DNA from 3 places in the Paenibacillus sp. 4624 genome. Region 1 is predicted to be linked to each of the others. Evidence: riboswitches for the same ligand, from Rfam matches in the RefSeq annotation. Region 1 holds a riboswitch; each other region holds the start of a gene.

Region 1 (6,174 bases):
AGGCGCTGTGACCAATATTAAACTGGACGGATTAGCTATTTTCAAAAAAGACAAGCTGGTGGGCATGATGGACAAGGCTCCGGCTGATGCATTGATTCTTGCGATGGGCGAAGCGAATGAACCCGAGGTCATGATTAAGGCCCCGCGCGGAGAAGGAGATTTGTTCATTAAATTAAACGAGAACAATTCGTCCCTCCACCCCAAGATTGTGAATGGCAAAGTGAGTGTAACCATTCAGATGTATGCCAAGGGTGTGCTTGTGGACAATGAATCGGATTATGGTGACAGGCGCGAGAAGGAGATTTTGAATCTGAATGAGGCCGTGCACCGGAAGATCAAAGAGGATATTGAGGAAGGTGTAAGGTTGGTTCAAAAGAAATTTAAAGCGGATATTATCGGCATCGGACGTTCCATCCATAGGCAGTTACCCAAGGAATGGGACAAGATTAAAGATCGCTGGGAGGTTATCTATCCGCAGGTTCAAGTAAGTGTGGAACCGCATGTCATTATTGAGAATGTGGGTATTGTCAATAAACCGATCGGAGTCGTAGAGGAGGACATCGTGCATGATTAAACCGCTGCTGTACACCTATCTGGCAATGGTGATTGGGGTGCTAATTATGGATTTCAGGCATCTGAAACAAGCGGCACCCATTAATCGCTGGTTGTCTTATGGAATCATTGTGCTTGGAATAGGCATCTGGTTCTATGTTACAACGTTGAACAAAACCGTATTTGTATCGGTATGGATGAGTCATGTTATTCAACGTCTACTGCCCATGCCTTGATGATGTGGCATATGGCATCGTGATATACAAGAAATAGGTACGGAAGGAGGTACAGGATGAATCAGAAGGTAACGCACAGGCAGATGGTCTTGATGCTCATGTTGCTTAGTATTACGGGGACACTGCTGCAACCTCATGCACAAGCCATCTTTTATGCAGAGCAGCATGCTTATCTTTGCTACATACCCGTTGTTCTGATTATGCTTACATCGATGTGGATGCTCAGTCGTGTTCAGCGGCGTTTTCCAGATAAGGATCTGTTTGAATCGTTAGTGACGCGATTTCCCTTTCTCGGAAGAGTAGCCGGATTGATGTACATCGCGTTTTTCTTCTTTGTATTTGCGAGAGATATTCGGCTAACAGGGGACTATGTAAGTATCACATTGCTGGAGACAACACCGATATCGATTATCGTACTCTCTCTGCTTGTCATGGCTATATTTATCGTCCGGGGAGGGCTAGGTTCCCTGATTGGCATGGTGGAGTTGTATGTAGTGCTCTTTTTGCTAAACTCCATCATCGTGCCGTTTATGCTGATTCAGCAGATCGATCTGGATAACCTAAAGCCCTATTTCGATGTTGACTTTGCAGGTGTGGGGACGGGAAGTTGGTATCTCTTCTCGTTTTATGGAGAGATGATTGTTTTACCCTTTGTGATCAAGGGAAGTGACTTCCGAGTAAAATCCATTCTCACAGGTAATATTGTCACAGGATTGCTCATGATGCTTATTGTCATTGAAACGATCACTTCCATCGGTGTACCGATTGCTTCAAGACTTGTGTATCCATCGTATGAGCTGGCAAGACAGCTACAGATTAGTGACTTTCTAGACCGATTCGACTTGGCGCTTGCGGCAGCAACCTTGCCATGTATCATTACCAAGATTGCGTTTGATCTGTATTTTGTGTGTTGGGGTTTGAAACGCATGATTCCCAAAGTATCTGGGAAAGTATTGACCGGACCGATTGCGTTGCTGGGTTTTGTGTGTGCCTTCTGGTTTTTCCGCAATGCGATCCAGCTAAATCGATTTACTCGTGAATGGACATGGATTGCCATTGTATTTGAGGTGATATTTCCAATCGTTTTTTTTCTGTTCCTCCGTCCGCGCAAAAAGAAAGCTCAATATGCCCCGAACCCCGAATCGGGAGAGAGGGCATCCAGAGGCAAACAGCAGGAAGGAGAACAGAAGCAGGAGCAGGCATCTGGTGAATCAGATCATTCTGAAGGGAAGTCAGAAGAGAAGTCTGGTGAAAAGTCAGCGGAAAAGTCTATAGAGAAGAAAGGTAAAACATCACATGGCGGCGGAAATTTGCAACCTTCCTGATGAAAATCATAAAAAATCGTTATAGCTAATGAGGCCGGAAAGCAAGCAGACGTGGTTTCCCTCCGTACAAGTAGCCTGTATACTGTAGTCAGATTGATGAACTTTCGGCTTAATAAACGGGGGGAACATGAATGGCTCAACATTTGGCAGGGGTACGCGTCGCTTTAACCGGTCCGCGGAAGTCCAAAGAGATGTCTTTATTGGTGGAGAAAATGGGTGGAATCCCGCTTGTGCGTCCTGCACAAGGCACGGTATTTCTGGATGATCGTAACATTCGAGATGGACTGGTTTCCTGGATTTCTGATCCGCCGGATTGGGCAATTTTTACAACGGGTATGGGACTAGATGCTTTGTTCGACATGGCTGAGGACATGGATGTAGCCGGACAACTTCGAAATGTATTGGCTGAATCATGTATTGCAGCCCGAGGATACAAAACAGTGAATGCACTCAAGAAACTGAAGTTGACTCCTCTGGTACGAGATGATGATGGTAGTACAGACGGATTGATTCGGGAATTTGGCTCACATGATCTGGCAGGTAAAAAGGTGATGTTACAGCTTCATGGGGAAACGGCTCCTAAACTGGTCCGCTGGTTAGAAGAACAGGGGGCTGTGGTACGACAGGTGTTGCCGTATCGTCACGTACCGCCGGAAGAGGCAGAGCTGGAGCAACTGCTGAATGAGATCATTCAGCATAAGCTGGAGGCTGTAGCTTTTACAAGTGGGCCGCAAGTTCGATTCTTAACGGAATATGCAACTTCCCAAGGCAAGCTGCAGCAGATGCTGACGGCCTTTAAAGAAGGAGTAGTCCCAGCCTCAGTTGGTAAAGTTACGGCGAATGCCATGCGTGAGGAAGGCATTGAAGCGCTGGTTGTGCCGCAAGAGGAGAAGATGGGAGCGCTCATCGTTGAACTGGGACGTTACTTTGCTGCGAATCCGGTGGGTGTCCGGGAAGAATAATAAAGAGAGCATTCATAGGGCAAGAGATGCCCGAAGTGGCTCTATTCTGTAATGATATGTAAAGGTTCTGATCCGTTTACGGATCGGGATCTTTTTTTCATTTTTATCCAAAATTAATGTAGAGGACAATCTTGAGAAGCGTGGACATTATTTCCTGACCGATGGTATGATGAAGACAATATGAAAGCAGCAAGGTGCTCTTGCATAAAGCAAGAGGTAACAGGGAATCGGGTGCAAGTCCCGAGCGGTCCCGCCACTGTAATGGTGAAGCGTTTTCCATGAAAGTCACTCGGTACAACGGGGAAGACAGGAAAGGACGCTAATGATCCAGAGCCAGGAGACCTACCTTGCATGTGTCACCAAACCCTTCGCGGAAAGGAGTGGTGTACGATAAGTTCGGGAAAGGGACAAACTGTGGTTTGTCCTGTGAGGCTCCATATGGGCTGTTATGGTTGCCTGTGATTCCTTATTTTGGGGTATTACAGGCCAAGTTTCCCGAGTGTAAGTACATGCGTATCTCATCCGTGATTAGGATGGGATTTTTTTGTTTTTCGGACAGGAACGAAGTTGCCGAGTTGAGCAGAAGAAATGATGAGTTACAGGGCAATGAGGTGAAAGAAACAAATCTGTATTGCAAAAACTTTGGATCGGCGTTAAGGAGAAACTTTCTTGAAGTGGACCTTTTAGATAAACAAGGTTGAGCGTTAATCGTATGACAAGTGGAGTGAGGGGGAAAACGGTATGCAAAAGCAAGGCAAGCTGCTGATCATCGGTTTCGGTCCAGGTGCGATGGAGCACATAACTAAACGGGCACTAGATGCGTTGCAGGAGAGCGAGGTCATCATTGGATATAACACCTATGTGGATCTGATCAGGCCTTTGTTGAATGGACAAGCCATTGTACGTACAGGCATGACGGAGGAAGTCAGCCGGGCACAGGAAGCGGTTAGACAAGCGGAAGCGGGCCATATTGTTGCCGTAATCTCCAGTGGGGATGCCGGGGTGTATGGCATGGCAGGGCTTGTGTACGAAGTGCTCATTGAGCAAGGCTGGAAGCCGGATACTGGCGTAGCTGTTGAGGTTATTCCTGGCGTGTCGGCGATTCAATCGTGTGCGTCCTTGCTTGGTGCGCCTGTTATGCATGATGCGTGTACGATCAGCCTTAGCGATCATCTGACACCATGGGAAACCATTATTCGGCGGGTTGAGGCAGCGGCTTCGGCCGATTTTGTTATTGCTCTGTATAATCCCCGCAGTGGACGGCGTACACGCCAGATTGTAGAGACGCAAGAGATGTTGCTTCGTTACCGTGATCCGAAGACACCTGTTGGCTTGGTCAAAAGTGCATATCGGGAGCGTCAGGACGTGGTCATGACAACGCTGGAGGAGATGCTGAATCACGATATCGGTATGTTAACCACCGTGATTATCGGTAATTCCTCGACCATGATGTACGAAGGACTCATGGTCACCCCGCGCGGATATCAGCGGAAGTATACGCTGAACTCCGCGGAACAGCCGCTCAGGCCCCATGAGCGGCTACGCACCGAAGCCGAGCCATGGTCGCTCGGCGCACAAGAAGCCCGCGCTGCCGCCTCCGGCGAGGCAGCGGGCGATGGCGCGGCCCGCGCTGCCGCCTCCGGCGAGGCAACGGGCGGTGGCGCGGCCCGCGCTGCCGCCTCCGGCGAGGCAACGGGCGATGGCGCGGCCCGCGATGCCCAGGCCGCGCCACCGGCGGAGCCAGCCCTGCGCGGCGCCAGCGCCGGAGCGGGCACGGCTCCGCAAGGGCAGCCGCCCGCAGGCGCATGGGCGGCAACCCCGCCTGCGGCAAGCCCGGCACGCGGTGCTGGCACCGCCGTGCTTGCCGCAGAGCGGCCCGCGTCCGCGGCGGCAGAGGCCGCACCGCGCGCTGCCGCTGTGGCGCCACGCGCCGGCGCAGCCGAGCTTGCCGCCGAGGCGCTGACGCGGCTCGCGGCAGGCGGTGCGCTCGCGGGCGAAGCGGCAAGCCGCTGGCTGGACGCGGCAGCGTCAGGCCCGGCGGCAGCGGGCGCGCAGGGCGCGAGCGGCGCAGCGGTGCTTGGCGTAGCCGCTGCTGTGCCCGTGCCTGGGCGCAAGGCGCCGCTCTTTGAGATCGGCGTGTCGCCTGGCGTGGGCAACAAAAAGTTCACCGCCGCTCAGATGGCCCTGCTGGCGCAGTGCGCAAGCGAGGACGGCGAGCTTGAGTATACGCCGGAGCACCAGATTATTCTCAGAGTGCCGACGTTTGAACCGGAAGCGCTGGTAGACGAGTTACGCGCAGCAAACTTTATCGTGGTGCCGATTGGGGATGTGATCAAGGTCAAAGCCTGTGACTTCTGCAACCTGGAGAAGGACGACGCGGTGCCGATGGCTAACCATTTGCAGGACGTGATCGGTGGATTGTCTGCTCCGAAGGAAACGAGCGTAGCGTTAAACGGCTGTGGTATGGCTTGTTACGGGGCAGTACTGGAGGATATCGGCATCGTGTACCGCAAAGGAGGCTACGATCTGTTCCTTGGCGGCAAAAAGTTTGGCCGCAACGCGCACCCGGCTCAGCCAGTAGCAGAGGGGATTCCAGGTGATCAGATCGGTGGCATTGTGGAACGCATTGTCGCGGAGTACAAGGAAAAAGGTCATCCGAACGAACGTTTCCACAAGTTTTTCAAACGTGTTGGAGTTATTCAAGGCTTCCGTCATGTGGATGCGCCAGTTACCGTCGAAGTGAATCCGGTATGCGGTGACTAAAACACCAAACGATAATCTAAACACAACCCGGCCGAAACCCAGCTGATATAGATAGATACAAAGCTGAACTCATTACAGAACTAGAACTAGAAATAGAAATAGAAATAGATTAAACCTTTCTTCCTTGGAGTCGAGTGGAGAGCCTTACGAATATGAGAAATCTGATCTGCGGATCGGACAGAGGAGGAAATATAGAAGATGGATGCTATTTTGTTGGTGGGACACGGGAGCCGTGATCCCGAGGGGAACCGCGAGTTAAAGGAGTTTGCACGTGAGGTCGCTGAGCAAGCACCGGAGAACACACTGGTGGAAACCTGTTTTTTGGAATTAACCAGA
Region 2 (6,174 bases), on a different contig from region 1:
TGTATGAACAGATAAGAGAATATGTGGGCTCGCCTTAAGATGTCTTTAACCTCATCGTCGAAAGGAGGGGAAACATGAGTCGGAAAGTTGAAATGAATGTGGTCTCTGCCGGCTGGACGCAGATGGAACTGGTTTTGTTATTTTACGGCTGGGAGGCATGTGATCCTGCCCACTATTGGGGGCCGGGAGTGCGTGATTCCTATATCGTGCATTACGTACATGAGGGTCATGGTACGGTTTATATGGGAGATCGTGAATATCCTCTGAGCGAGGGCCAAGGATTCCTCATTTTACCCGACACGGTCATTCATTATGAAGCCGATGCAGAAGAGCCTTGGACATATTCATGGTTTGGCTTCAGAGGTGTACAGGCGAAGGCTTTTATGCAGCGTGCGCAGTTAAGTGAGGAGCACCCGGTGTTCACTGCTCATGAACCGAATATGATGGCAGCGCTGTATGACGAGATGCTTCAGGCTGGAACGAGTTCCCTTCCAGGAGGGGATGTAATGCATCAAAGCCTGTTATATCGACTTATGGCAGCATTAATTGCATCCTCACCGATCAAAGAAGAAGAAAACCCCCTCCTGTCGACGAAAGAGACTTATATTCGGCAGGCTGTGCGGTTTATGGAGAATCGGTATAGTCAGCGTACCACTATTCTGGATATCGCACAGGCTGTCGGGTTAGATCGAACGTATTTATCGGGGTTGTTCAAAGAGCGATACGGCAAGTCGCTACAAGCCTTTTTCCTGGAGTATCGCATGAATCGTGCGGCGGAACTGCTTCGCAACCCGATGTTGTCTGTGAGTGAAGTAGCCCACTCCGTTGGATACACTGACCCGTTACTCTTTTCCAAAATGTTCAAACGTGTGACAGGGGTGTCACCCAAGGGTTCGCGAGTACGGTATTAGCCGCATTTATGATTTCAATTTTAAAAGAAAAGTTTTGAACATTATTCCGTATGCCGCTATACTGATACAGAAGTGTAACAGATACCAACTTTTAGTGAATTGAATACGTGGAACTTGGTGCTCTACCCGCTGGGGTAGAAGCTTAAAAGGGAAGTCCGGTGTGATGCCGGCGCGGTCCCGCCACTGTAACAGAGGAGTCAGGCAGCATATCCACTGGTCTGGAGAAGACCGGGAAGGAGCTGTTATGGCAATGATGCTGAAGCCAGGAGACCTGCCAGGTTGGACAAACACAGCAGTACCCTACGGGAGATAGGAAGGTGTTTAAAGAGCATGATTTTTTCTGAAAATCTGTTTATTTAAGGCGTCCTTATCCCGTGAAACGGAGAAGGGCGCTTTTTTGAATTGGATTGAAATAAATGAGAATGATGGCGTACACGCGCATTAAACCGGGGAAGGGCGTTTTATTATTGGGCAGATATATCGTTAAACGGTTAGTACAACTGGTCGCCGTTCTGTTTGGAATCACCTTCCTGACATTTCTATTAACGTATCTGTCTCCTGGAGATCCCGCCAGACTGATGCTGATGTCCACTGGAGTTACACCTTCGGATGAACTGGTCAGACAGGTGAGGTCAGAGCTCGGGTTGGACAAGCCGTTTCTTGTTCGGTATGGAACCTGGCTAGGGCAAGTGGTCACCGGAGACTTTGGTACGTCGTATAAATACGACCGTCCCGTACTGGATGTGTTAATGGCCCGCCTTCCAGCAACGCTCAAGTTAACCGGGAGTGCGATGTTTCTGGTGATTTTGATTTCCTTTCCGCTGGGAGTTCTTTCGGCTGTACGCCGGAATCGATGGCTCGATTATGTCATTCGCCTGTTTTCGTTTGCCGGTCTATCCATGCCAAGCTTTTGGCTGGGCATGCTGCTGATGCTCGTATTTGGTGTACAGCTGAAGCTGTTACCCGTTATGGGTAATTCCGGCTGGCACAGCCTGATCCTGCCTGCGGTCACACTGGCTATTCCACTGATCGCCCAATACAGCCGGCAGATTCGTGCAGTCATGCTGGAGGAGATCGGCCAGAATTACGTGGTGGGAGCAAGAGCGAGAGGTGTGAAGGAATCGATGATCATTTGGCAGCATATTTTGCCGAATTCACTGCTGCCGATTGTGACACTTCTGGGCATGACAACGGGAGCATTACTTGGCGGAGCAGCGATTGTGGAAAGTTTATTCGTATGGCCGGGGGTAGGCCAGATGGCGGTGGATGCCATTTTCACTCGGGACTATCCCCTGATACAGGGGTATGTGATTTGGATGGCAGTCATCTATGTCACCCTGAATCTGATCGTGGATCTCTGGACACATCTGCGTGATCCGCGCATTCAACTGGATGTGGATGTGTAGATGATGATGAAGATTCGAGCATACCTGACACAACGTCGTCTATTTATTTTTTTGCTATCCCTGACTGCGGGTTGGATCGTTCTGGCTTTGATTGCGCCGCTTCTGGCACCTCACGATCCACTTGCCACGAATTTTGCCAAAGTGTTGCAACCATCCAGCCCCGAATATCCACTCGGCACGGATCAGCTTGGGCGATGTGTCCTGTCCCGACTTTTATATGGAGCACGCACATCTCTGTTGCTCACCTTTATGATGATCGGTATTGTTTTCAGCTTAGGTGCAGCGGTTGGTGTCGTTGCAGGTTTTCTGCGAGGACTGGTGGATACGATGCTGATGCGGCTGTGCGATACGTTGATGGCATTTCCTGGTTTGATTTTTGCGATTGCCGTAGTAGGGATGTTAGGGCCGGGACTATTTAACACGGTGGTTGCACTCTCCGTCGTCTGGTGGGCAAAGTATGCACGGATGGCCCGAAGCCTGGTCATTTCTCTTCAGCAAAAAGAGTTCGTCACTGCCGCTGCATTCAGCGGTGCGCGTAAAATTCAAATCATTAGCAGAACGATTCTGCCGAATATGTTGCCCCCTTTGATTGTCATGGCAATGATGGACGTGGGCGGCATGATGTTGTCGATCTCGGGACTGTCTTTTCTCGGGCTGGGTGCACAGCCGCCTGATCCTGAGTGGGGAGCGATGTTGAATGAAGGCAGAAGATATCTGCAAACAGCGCCTTGGCTGCTAATCTATCCGGGGCTTGCGATATTTAGCACGGTTATCATATTTAATTTGCTGGGGGACAGTCTGCGAGATGTGCTTGATCCCAAGAAAAATACAGTGTAACTGAAGGGAATGGGAAGCATGAGCAAGGTTCAAAAAACATGGTTGCTGGCTATCATATCAATGATGATTATTCTGTTGCTCGCGGCTTGTGGTAAAGACAACAATTCAACACCTTCATCATCAGATGCTGCGGGGAAACCTTCTGGTGTGGATGCGAGTGGTGCGGCTGGTGAGGGCAAGAAATCACATCTGAATGTGGCCTTGTTCTGGCTGGGCAGCAGTCTTGATCCTGCCGATGAATGGAATGGCTGGACGCTGACGCGCGCGGCTATTGGGGAGACGCTGGTTCAGTTTGACGAGCAGATGAAGATGGTTCCCAAACTGGCGGACAAGTGGGATCGGATCGATGATACAACTTGGCATTTTCATATTCGGGACGGGGTAACGTTCCATAATGGCCATCCCGTGACTGCGGATGCGGTGAAAAAATCAATCGAACGCTCCATCTCGCTGAATGAGAGAGGCCAATCCACACTGCCAATTAAGTCAATGACTGCCAAGGGGCAGGATCTGACGATCAAAACAACACAGCCAGATGCCTCACTGTTAGGCAATATTGCAGAGCCGCTGTTTATTATCGTGGATACGAGTGCAGATACGTCAAAATTCAAGAGTGAGCCCATCGCTACCGGGCCATTCATGGTTACAGGATATAAGCCCGATCAGGAGATACAGGTCAAGAAGTACGATAAATACTGGGGCGGCGCGGCCGATCTGGATACGATGACACTGAAATACATCAAGGATGATAATACACGGGCGCTGGCGCTGCAATCAGGGGAAATCGATGTAGCGAGTAATGTGGGACGCAGCCAGATGCCTCTTTTTCAGGATCAAACACAATACACCATTGACGAAATTCCGAGCCTCCGTACGCAGTTTGTGTGGTTTAACACGACCCATTCACTGCTAAGTGATGTAAAGGTTCGGCGCGCCATTTCTTACGGAATTGACCGCGAAATGTACGCGAATACGCTGGTGGGTGGACAAGCAGCCAAAGGGCCGTTTACCTCTGCATTACCTTTTGGGTATGACAAAATTACCGGATATGATTACGAACCTGCGAAGGCAAAACAATTGCTGGATGAGGCTGGATATAAGGATACAGATGGAGATGGCATTCGGGACAGGGATGGGAAGAAGCTATCGTTACAACTCATCCTTAACTCAGCTTATGAATCCGATTCCGTTGTGGCTGCTGCGATGCAGTCCCAGCTTAAAGAAATTGGGGTTGGGCTGGAGCTCACCTCATATGAGGATCTCACCGACCATCAGAAAAGTGGAAATTATGATCTGGCTCTGACGAGCATTAATACAGGCATCACAGGTGATCCGCAGTATATTCTCGACTTTTATTTCAAAACAGGTGCGGAGTGGAATGTTGGCGGATACAGCAATCCGAAGCTGGACGAGCTTATTGAGCGTCTTCACTCGGAGTTTGATGTGGAGAAGCGTTATGCCCTTGCGGCAGAAGCGCAGCAGATTATTCTGGATGATGCAGCTTATATGTTTTTGACATATACACCGATTAATATCGTCGGCAAAAGTAATGTAAAGGGTGCAACGATGTACCCGATCGACTTCTATCTGCTAGATCGCAACATTAAGGTCGAGTAGTGATGACGTCCTTGCGTGGGGGGAAGACATCTTTGCTTGTTGAGCTGAAGAATCTGTCTGTAAGTTATAAGGAAGGAATGCCTTCCTTGCAGGATGTATCCTTTTCGATGAAGCCGGGAGAAATCATTGGCATTGTGGGGGAAAGCGGCAGCGGGAAGTCGACCCTGATCCGGGCTTTGCTGGGACTACTGCCTGTAGGCGGACGATACACCGGAGGAGAGATTATTTTTCGGGAGCGGGTGTTGCTACGTAACTCGCAACAAGATTGGCAGGGGATGCGTGGCAAACGAATCGCGATGGTATTTCAGGACAGCGGTTCGTATCTGAATCCGATTCGTAGTATTGGAAGTCAGTATGTGGAGGCCATTCGTGCCCACCTGCCTATGTCCCGGAAAGAGGCTTGGAGATTGGCCGTTCACACACTGGCCCGTATGGGGCTGGATGATCCAGAGCGAGTCATGCGTGCCTATGCTTCTCAGCTTAGCGGGGGGATGAAGCAACGGACAGCGATTGCGATGACTGCTGCGTTGGAGCCGGAACTGCTGCTGGCGGATGAGCCGACGAGTGCGCTGGATGTTACGACTCAAAACGAAGTGATGAGCCAATTGAGCAGGCTCTGTGCGGACAAGGGAACGGGCATGATCCTCGTGACGCACAATATGGCGGTTGCGGCCCATATGGCTGACCGGATTGGTGTGATGTTAGACGGCAGGTTGGTGGAACTGGGAGATACACTGCCTGTCATATCGAATCCCACTCATGAGTATACTCGCAAGCTGCTGCATGCTGTACCTGAACTGGAGGTGAATGCGCATGACTGATGACAGATCACCAATTCTGAAACTGAGTAACGTATGTAAAACGTACGAGTTGAAAGGGCAACAGGCTGTTCAGGCATTACAGAATGTGGATCTGGCATTATATCCCGGGGAGTGTCTGGGCATTGTCGGGCAGAGTGGAAGTGGCAAAAGCTCACTGGCCAAGTGTGTAACCCAGCTGGAACAGGCGACTTCAGGAGAGATTTGGTACCATGGGCAGGAGATTAACCGTTTGAAAGGTGAGAAGCTTCGTCAGATGCGCAAGCAAATTCAGATGGTATTTCAGGAGCCTGCGACGATTTTTAACCCACGCATGAAGGTGGGCATGTTTATCGGTGAGCCTCTGTTGAATTATAAAATGATGAAAAGGCAGGCGGCTGCTCAGGAAACACGCAAATTGCTGGAGCGAGTTGGATTGTCTGCTTTGGATGCGAATAAGTATCCGCACGAATTAAGCGGCGGGCAACAACAGCGAGCCGTCATTGCTCGTGCGATTGGTGTACGGCCCGAGATCATTTTGTTTGACGAAGCTACCTCTGCCCTGGATGTTTCCATCCAGCAGCAGATTTTGGATCTGCTCATGGA
Region 3 (6,174 bases), on a different contig from region 1:
TTGCGCCCGGTCAATTCGGCATTAACGCCAAGTTCTTGTAACGCTTCAACCACAGGCTGGGTGAATTTGCGGAAGTTGTGGAAGGATTGACCGTCATCCGCCGTAATGAAACTGAAGTTCAGGTTGCCCAGATCATGATACACTGCTCCCCCTCCGGAAAGACGACGCACCACCTGCACACCGTTATCCTGAACGTATTCGATATTAATCTCTTCAATCGTATTTTGGTGTTTGCCAATGATGATCGACGGACGGTTGATGTAAAACAGCAGGTAGCTGTCATCCTCCATCGGCAAATGTTTCAAAATGTACTCCTCAATCGCGAGGTTTACAGAAGGATCTGTAATGCCCTGGTTATCTACAAACAGCATGGTCATTCCTCCATTAATGTATGTGAGAGGCGCTTAGCCCCTTATGTAGTGATACTCGTGCAAAAGAATCAGAAAACCGAAGTCCTGAAATTCCTCTTCTATTGTAAACGAATTGTCGTTGGGACACAAAGAAAACAAGTAGACACGATGGAATTGGACTGACTTATGATAAACAGATGAATGGAGAAGGAATGCAGGATTGACCCATCCCTCCTATGCCATCCATAATAAAAAGAACATACAGAGAGGATGACGGAAGAATGACCGGTTATATCGAAGTGTTCGGACATGGTGGAGATGTGGAGACCGCAGCTTCGAGGTTTGGTGGGAGGGCAGCGGATTTTCTGGATTTTAGCGCTAATATCAACCCATTAGGTCCTCCCAAAGAGGTTTTGGAAGCATTACAGCAAGGTCTGCATTCGGTGCTTCGTTACCCTGACCCGGGCCATCGGGGATTCAAAGCACTCCTGAGCGAACGCTTGGGAGTAAAACAAGAGCAGATTTCCGTAGGGAATGGTGCGGCTGAAAGTATGGCATTGATTCTGCTGGCACTTGCTCCGCGCAAGGTTGGCACGGTGGAACCGGGTTTCTCGGAATATCGCGCTTTGGCACGGCAATTTGGTGCGGAGGTTCTGCATACGGAAGGCCTTGAAGAACTGAATTGGCAAGCGGCGCCTGAACGTATCGAACAGTTGATGGAAAAGGTAGACCTGCTTTTTCTTGGACAGCCAAACAACCCGAACGGTGTGCAATATCCAGTGGAGGTGCTTCACAGGCTCGCCCGCAAAGCCGAAGAGACGGATACAGTGCTCGTTATTGACGAGGCTTTTATCGACTTTATTTCACCGTCCCTGCGACAGACACTTGCTCCAGATCTGAACAAATATTCGCATGTGATCATCATCCGTTCGATGACGAAGTTTTATGCGATTCCGGGTTTGAGACTCGGGTACGCCATAGGCAGCGCAAGATACATACAGGCGATGACGGAGAAACAGGTCACCTGGAGCGTCAACGGACTGGCTCTTATTGCAGGAGAAGCCTGTCTGCGCAGCCGGGAACATTTCGAGCAGGACACGATATCGCAAATTACACATGAACGGACACGTTTAATCCAAGCACTGGAGTCGTGTGGGTGCAGTGTAACGCCGGGTGAAGCCAATTTTATTCTGGCGCGTGTGCCGGAACCTTGGACAGCGGCTTCCGTGCAGGAAGCTTTGGGGCGGCGGGGCATTCTGATTCGCAGCTGTGCCATGTATCCGGGGCTTGAGGCAGGACATGTACGCTTTGCGGTCAAAGGTGCTGAAGCCAACGACAGGTTGCTTGACGGACTCAGAAGTGTGCTTGAACGAAGCGGGGATCTGGACGTGAATCCGCCATCTGCCGATCAGGGGAGTCAGCAGGATCATACGCAACATTTTGAAAAAACAAAGGGAGGGAAGCGGTTGTGACACTCCCGTTTTATGACTATTTTACAGATGGAAAAAGAGACGAGAATATCTATGTATCCTCTTCCTGGCCGGGTCTGCACATCTCTGCTCATGAACGGCATGTTAAAGCACAGAGCCCACAACCTGCTCTCGCACTTTCCAGCGCAGTATACGGCGGTGGTATGCTCGAATTAAATCGTGTATTTAACATCTATGTGGACAAACACTACCGATGTGATGATCCACCCCGTGATATCGCAGAGGCGCTGTATGAATGGCAAGAGCAAGCCGATCAGTGTGCAGGGTTGTTAACTGCGGTCAGAATGGAGCATACCTCTATTCAGGAGTATACGAGTTCAGCATTCGGTCTGTTGTGCTGTACGACTGCAGGCGTATCCAATGCAGCACGGGCAAGTTCGGAGAGAACTGTTTTTGATGTGCATGGGGAAAAACAAAACAGAATTTCATATATCCCCGGTACGATTAATATCATGCTGTGGTTCAACGGACAGATGACCCCAGGGGCGATGGTTAATGCGGTTCAGACGGCAGTGGAGGCCAAGGCTGCTGCTCTTGCCGATGCAGGTATTGCCGATATGGAGAACGGACTTCCTGCCACAGGTACAACAACCGATGCCATTGTACTTGCTGTACGTCAGGACGAGCATGAAACAAAGCCGATTCACGCATATGCGGGTACGGCTACTGCTTTGGGCGCGGTTATCGGCAGACTGGTATATGACACGGTGACAGAAAGCCTTCAGGCCGGATTGCGATGGAAAGAAAGGAACGGGCACAGTAATGACATTTGAATTGGAGCATCTATGGACATCATCGTTCTGGATTGGCATGTCTGGAGCTTGGATCATCATTCTTGCATACATATTAGACCGATGCATCGGAGACCCGCGCTGGATTCCGCATCCCGTTATCGGCATGGGGAAAGGCATCTCGGCACTGGAGCGTGTTATTCGTGCACGTGTACATACAGATATGGGACTGAAAAAAGCGGGGATCTGGTTCCCGATCTTGATTGCAGGGGGGGCTTTTGCTGTCACATGGGGTCTGCTCCTTCTGCTGGATCTGATTCATCCGATCTTGGCGGCTGCAGCCGAAATTATCCTGATCGCAACAACGATTGCTTCCAAAGGTTTGCGTGATGCAGGCATGGAAGTGTACCGCCACCTGAAACAGCAGGATTGGCCTGGAGCCAGGCGTTCACTCGGCATGATTGTTGGACGTGATACGGCGCATCTGGACGAGCCGGAGGTTGTTCGGGGAACGGTGGAGACCGTTGCGGAAAACATTGTGGATGCCATTGTGTCGCCGCTATTCTATGCGCTCATTGGTGGTGCTCCGCTGGCTATGGCCTACCGTGCCGTCAATACGCTGGATTCCATGGTTGGATATAAAAATGATAAATATCTGCATCTCGGCTGGGCCTCCGCCCGGCTTGATGATTGGGCTAACTGGATTCCCGCGCGCGTGACCGCTCTGCTGTTAATTGTAGGCGCATGGGTGCTAAAACTGGATGCCAAAGGCGCAGCGCGTATGGTTTCTCGGGACGCGAGGCTGCATCCCAGCCCGAATAGCGGTTTTCCCGAGTCGGCAGTGGCTGGAGCGCTAGGCATTCGGCTGGGCGGGCATAACGTGTATCACGGCGTTGCTTCATTTCGAGCTTATATGGGCGAAGCTGCGCGGCCGATGGAGTCGGAAGATATCGTGCGAACGACACGACTGATGTTTTGGTCAGCGGGAGCTTTTGTGAGCCTTTGTTTCTTGGCAACCTGGGGTGTGTGGTTAGCAGGAGGTGCGTTGTTGTGGTAATTAAAGAATTAGAACAGCTTGGATCAAAACAGTTTTCGTCGAAGCGGAGCATCGTACTGATCCGTCATGGAACAACCCAGTGGAATGTGGAAAAAAAATATTTGGGCCATACCGACATTGGCCTGTTGCCTGACGCGCAAGAAGAGCTGGCTCTGCTGAGCGAGCAGTGCCGCAATCTCACATGGGATGCGGTGTATTGCAGTGATCTGCTTCGTTGCCGTCAGACGCTGGCACACATTGCACCGCAGATGATTGAGCAAGCGACGTTTGATTCGCGCCTGCGCGAGAATCATTTTGGACAATGGGAAGGCCTGAATTATGAGCAATTGAAGGATAATCTCTTGTACCGGAGCTGGATTGATGATCCCCGCAAGGTATTCCCCCCTGAAGGAGAAGCGTGGCGGACTTTCGCGGAACGAGTGGATTCTTTTCTGCACGAACATATCTGGTCGGAGCATTCACATAAACATTCACACAAGACACTTATTGTGACACATGGCGGTGTGATCCGTTATATGATGTCCCGGCTCATCAACGGCGTGGGGTTTTGGGATACACATGTCATCCCTGGACAGGCTATTCAGGTTGATCTTGAAAAGCAAGGGGATCACTGGCTTGGCAGACGAGTGAATTTTCCGTACATCGGGTTGTAAGGTGGTGCAATATACCCTATAATCACAACAGAAGTGTGACTCGGACGGACATATTTAGTGTGATGTGCTGAGAGGCCTGAACTGACGTGATTCGTGCGAAGAGCACTGCGAAAATGTTTGATCTGAATTAACCATCTTTAACGACCAAGGGTCCCTCGTGCAAAGCCAATGTTCAAGGTGAACAAGGACAAGTTATGGTGCGCACAAGGGTAAAATGGGGAAGCTGGTGCAAATCCGGCACGGTCCCGCCACTGTGAAACAGGAGCCATCCTGTAAGTCAGATTACCAGCCCTGGACGTACAAGCCGGTGTTCCTTCGAGGAAAGGACAACGTTTCGGGCCATTCTGTGCGCATGGACAGTTATCTGCTGAACATGTATCCGGAGTGCCGTATGCGAGACGTCATCCCTCATCCTTGTTTAAGGATCAGGGATTTTTTTGTTGTACACGATGTGGTGGAGTCATTTTATACACGTATAACGGAGAGTGCAGAACCAATTCGGAGAAACGAAGTGCTCGCCTGAAAGCTTTCTACAAGAAAGCTACATCGAAAGCATACGCTTATCACCGAATTTTTCCTTTTGAATAAGGGAATTAAAAAAAATCTGGGGGTAACAGCGATCGGAAAATGGTACTGCAATCGGAGTGGCATCGTGTATATAACAAAAGCAACAACAATAGTACAGATAGAGAAGGGGAGTTTAAATCAATGATTAAGAACTGGAAAGCACTCACATCCCTGTTGAGCGCAGCAATGTTGGCACTGGCGCTGGCTGGATGCGGTAATACCGCAACAAAAGAAGGAGCGGGCAGCTCACAGCAACCTGCACAGGAGCAGTCTCAAGAGCAAACACAAAAGGATCTTAAAACCCAATATCCACTGACCGTTACGGATGCAACGGGTGAGTCTTTCACTTTTGAAAAAGCACCAACCAAAATCGTATCCGTATCTCCGGCTGAAACAGAGTCTCTGTTTGCCCTTGGGTTGGACAATGAAATTATTGGTGTTTCCGATTATGATGATTATCCGGAAGCGGCAAAAACAAAAGCAAAAATGGGCGGTATTAACAAGCCGAATGAAGAATCCGTTATTGCAGCAGATGCGGATATCGTATTCGGAGGCATTTCATTGAGTGAGGATGCAGTGAAAAAGCTGCGTGATCTGGGCATCACCATTTTCAAAACCGATCCTAAATCCATTGACGATGTGATAAACAATATCGAAACATTCGGTAAAATTACCGATCATCAAGAGCAGGCACAGAAGCTGATTACACAGATGAAGCAGGATGTAACAGATGTAACCGAAGCGGTCAAAGCCGTAAAACCAGAAGATAAGAAAAAAGTATACATCGAGTTCTCCCCAGGCTGGACGGTTGGTAAAGGTGAGTTCATGGATGAACTGATCACCGTAGCTGGAGGAATGAATATTGCTGCTGATAAAGAAGGTTGGTATGAGATTAACGAGGAAAATGTGATTGCCTCCAACCCGGACGTTATTCTGTATACAAATGATGTTGTTGACGAAAATTCCAAAACGCTGGATCAGATTATCAAAGCACGTAGCGGCTGGGATCAAATTACGGCGATGAAAAACAATGCTGTGATTGGACTGGATGCCAACTTGCTCAGCCGTCCGGGCCCACGTATAACTCAAGGGTTGAAAGATGTTGCCAAAGCGATCTATCCTGACCTGTTCAAATGAGCAGAAAGCTGATCCTGTTCGGAACGATGGGTGTGGTGCTGCTGGTGCTTACCGTGCTCATCTGTACGGGCATTGGTTCAGTGGCGCTGCCCATCCGGGACATCGCTGGTATTCTCGTTCACAACATGCCATGGGTGGGTGACTGGATTACACCCGATTGGAGCAAGGCTGCCGAACAGATTATCTGGA

Evidence for each region. Region 1 has a riboswitch for cobalamin ahead of cobJ (precorrin-3B C(17)-methyltransferase). Riboswitches for the same ligand answer to the same signal wherever they lie in the genome.
Region 2: it holds a riboswitch for cobalamin, as region 1 does, so the genes downstream of both, nikB (nickel ABC transporter permease) here and cobJ (precorrin-3B C(17)-methyltransferase) in region 1, are expected to answer to the same signal.
Region 3: it holds a riboswitch for cobalamin, as region 1 does, so the genes downstream of both, ABIE27_RS22335 (ABC transporter substrate-binding protein) here and cobJ (precorrin-3B C(17)-methyltransferase) in region 1, are expected to answer to the same signal.

Annotation. Positions count from the first base shown of each region.
Region 1 is NZ_JBNDJR010000002.1:469,256-475,429, forward strand. Features, by position in the region: gene ABIE27_RS06445 (Ger(x)C family spore germination protein) at 1-574, shown strand, start outside; gene ABIE27_RS06450 (hypothetical protein) at 567-788, shown strand; gene ABIE27_RS06455 (GerAB/ArcD/ProY family transporter) at 845-2,113, shown strand; gene ABIE27_RS06460 (uroporphyrinogen-III synthase) at 2,245-3,075, shown strand; cobalamin riboswitch at 3,251-3,439, shown strand; gene cobJ (precorrin-3B C(17)-methyltransferase) at 3,817-5,838, shown strand; gene ABIE27_RS06470 (sirohydrochlorin chelatase) at 6,037-6,174, shown strand, end outside.
Region 2 is NZ_JBNDJR010000012.1:24,230-30,403, reverse strand. Features, by position in the region: gene ABIE27_RS24210 (AraC family transcriptional regulator) at 75-911, shown strand; cobalamin riboswitch at 1,010-1,204, shown strand; gene nikB (nickel ABC transporter permease) at 1,328-2,317, shown strand; gene nikC (nickel transporter permease) at 2,321-3,154, shown strand; gene ABIE27_RS24195 (ABC transporter substrate-binding protein) at 3,173-4,771, shown strand; gene ABIE27_RS24190 (ABC transporter ATP-binding protein) at 4,804-5,592, shown strand; gene ABIE27_RS24185 (ABC transporter ATP-binding protein) at 5,585-6,174, shown strand, end outside.
Region 3 is NZ_JBNDJR010000010.1:231,362-237,535, forward strand. Features, by position in the region: gene ABIE27_RS22310 (lipoate--protein ligase) at 1-371, opposite strand, end outside; gene cobD (threonine-phosphate decarboxylase CobD) at 632-1,822, shown strand; gene ABIE27_RS22320 (adenosylcobinamide amidohydrolase) at 1,819-2,613, shown strand; gene cbiB (adenosylcobinamide-phosphate synthase CbiB) at 2,651-3,628, shown strand; gene ABIE27_RS22330 (histidine phosphatase family protein) at 3,622-4,281, shown strand; cobalamin riboswitch at 4,460-4,589, shown strand; gene ABIE27_RS22335 (ABC transporter substrate-binding protein) at 4,990-5,985, shown strand; gene ABIE27_RS22340 (FecCD family ABC transporter permease) at 5,982-6,174, shown strand, end outside.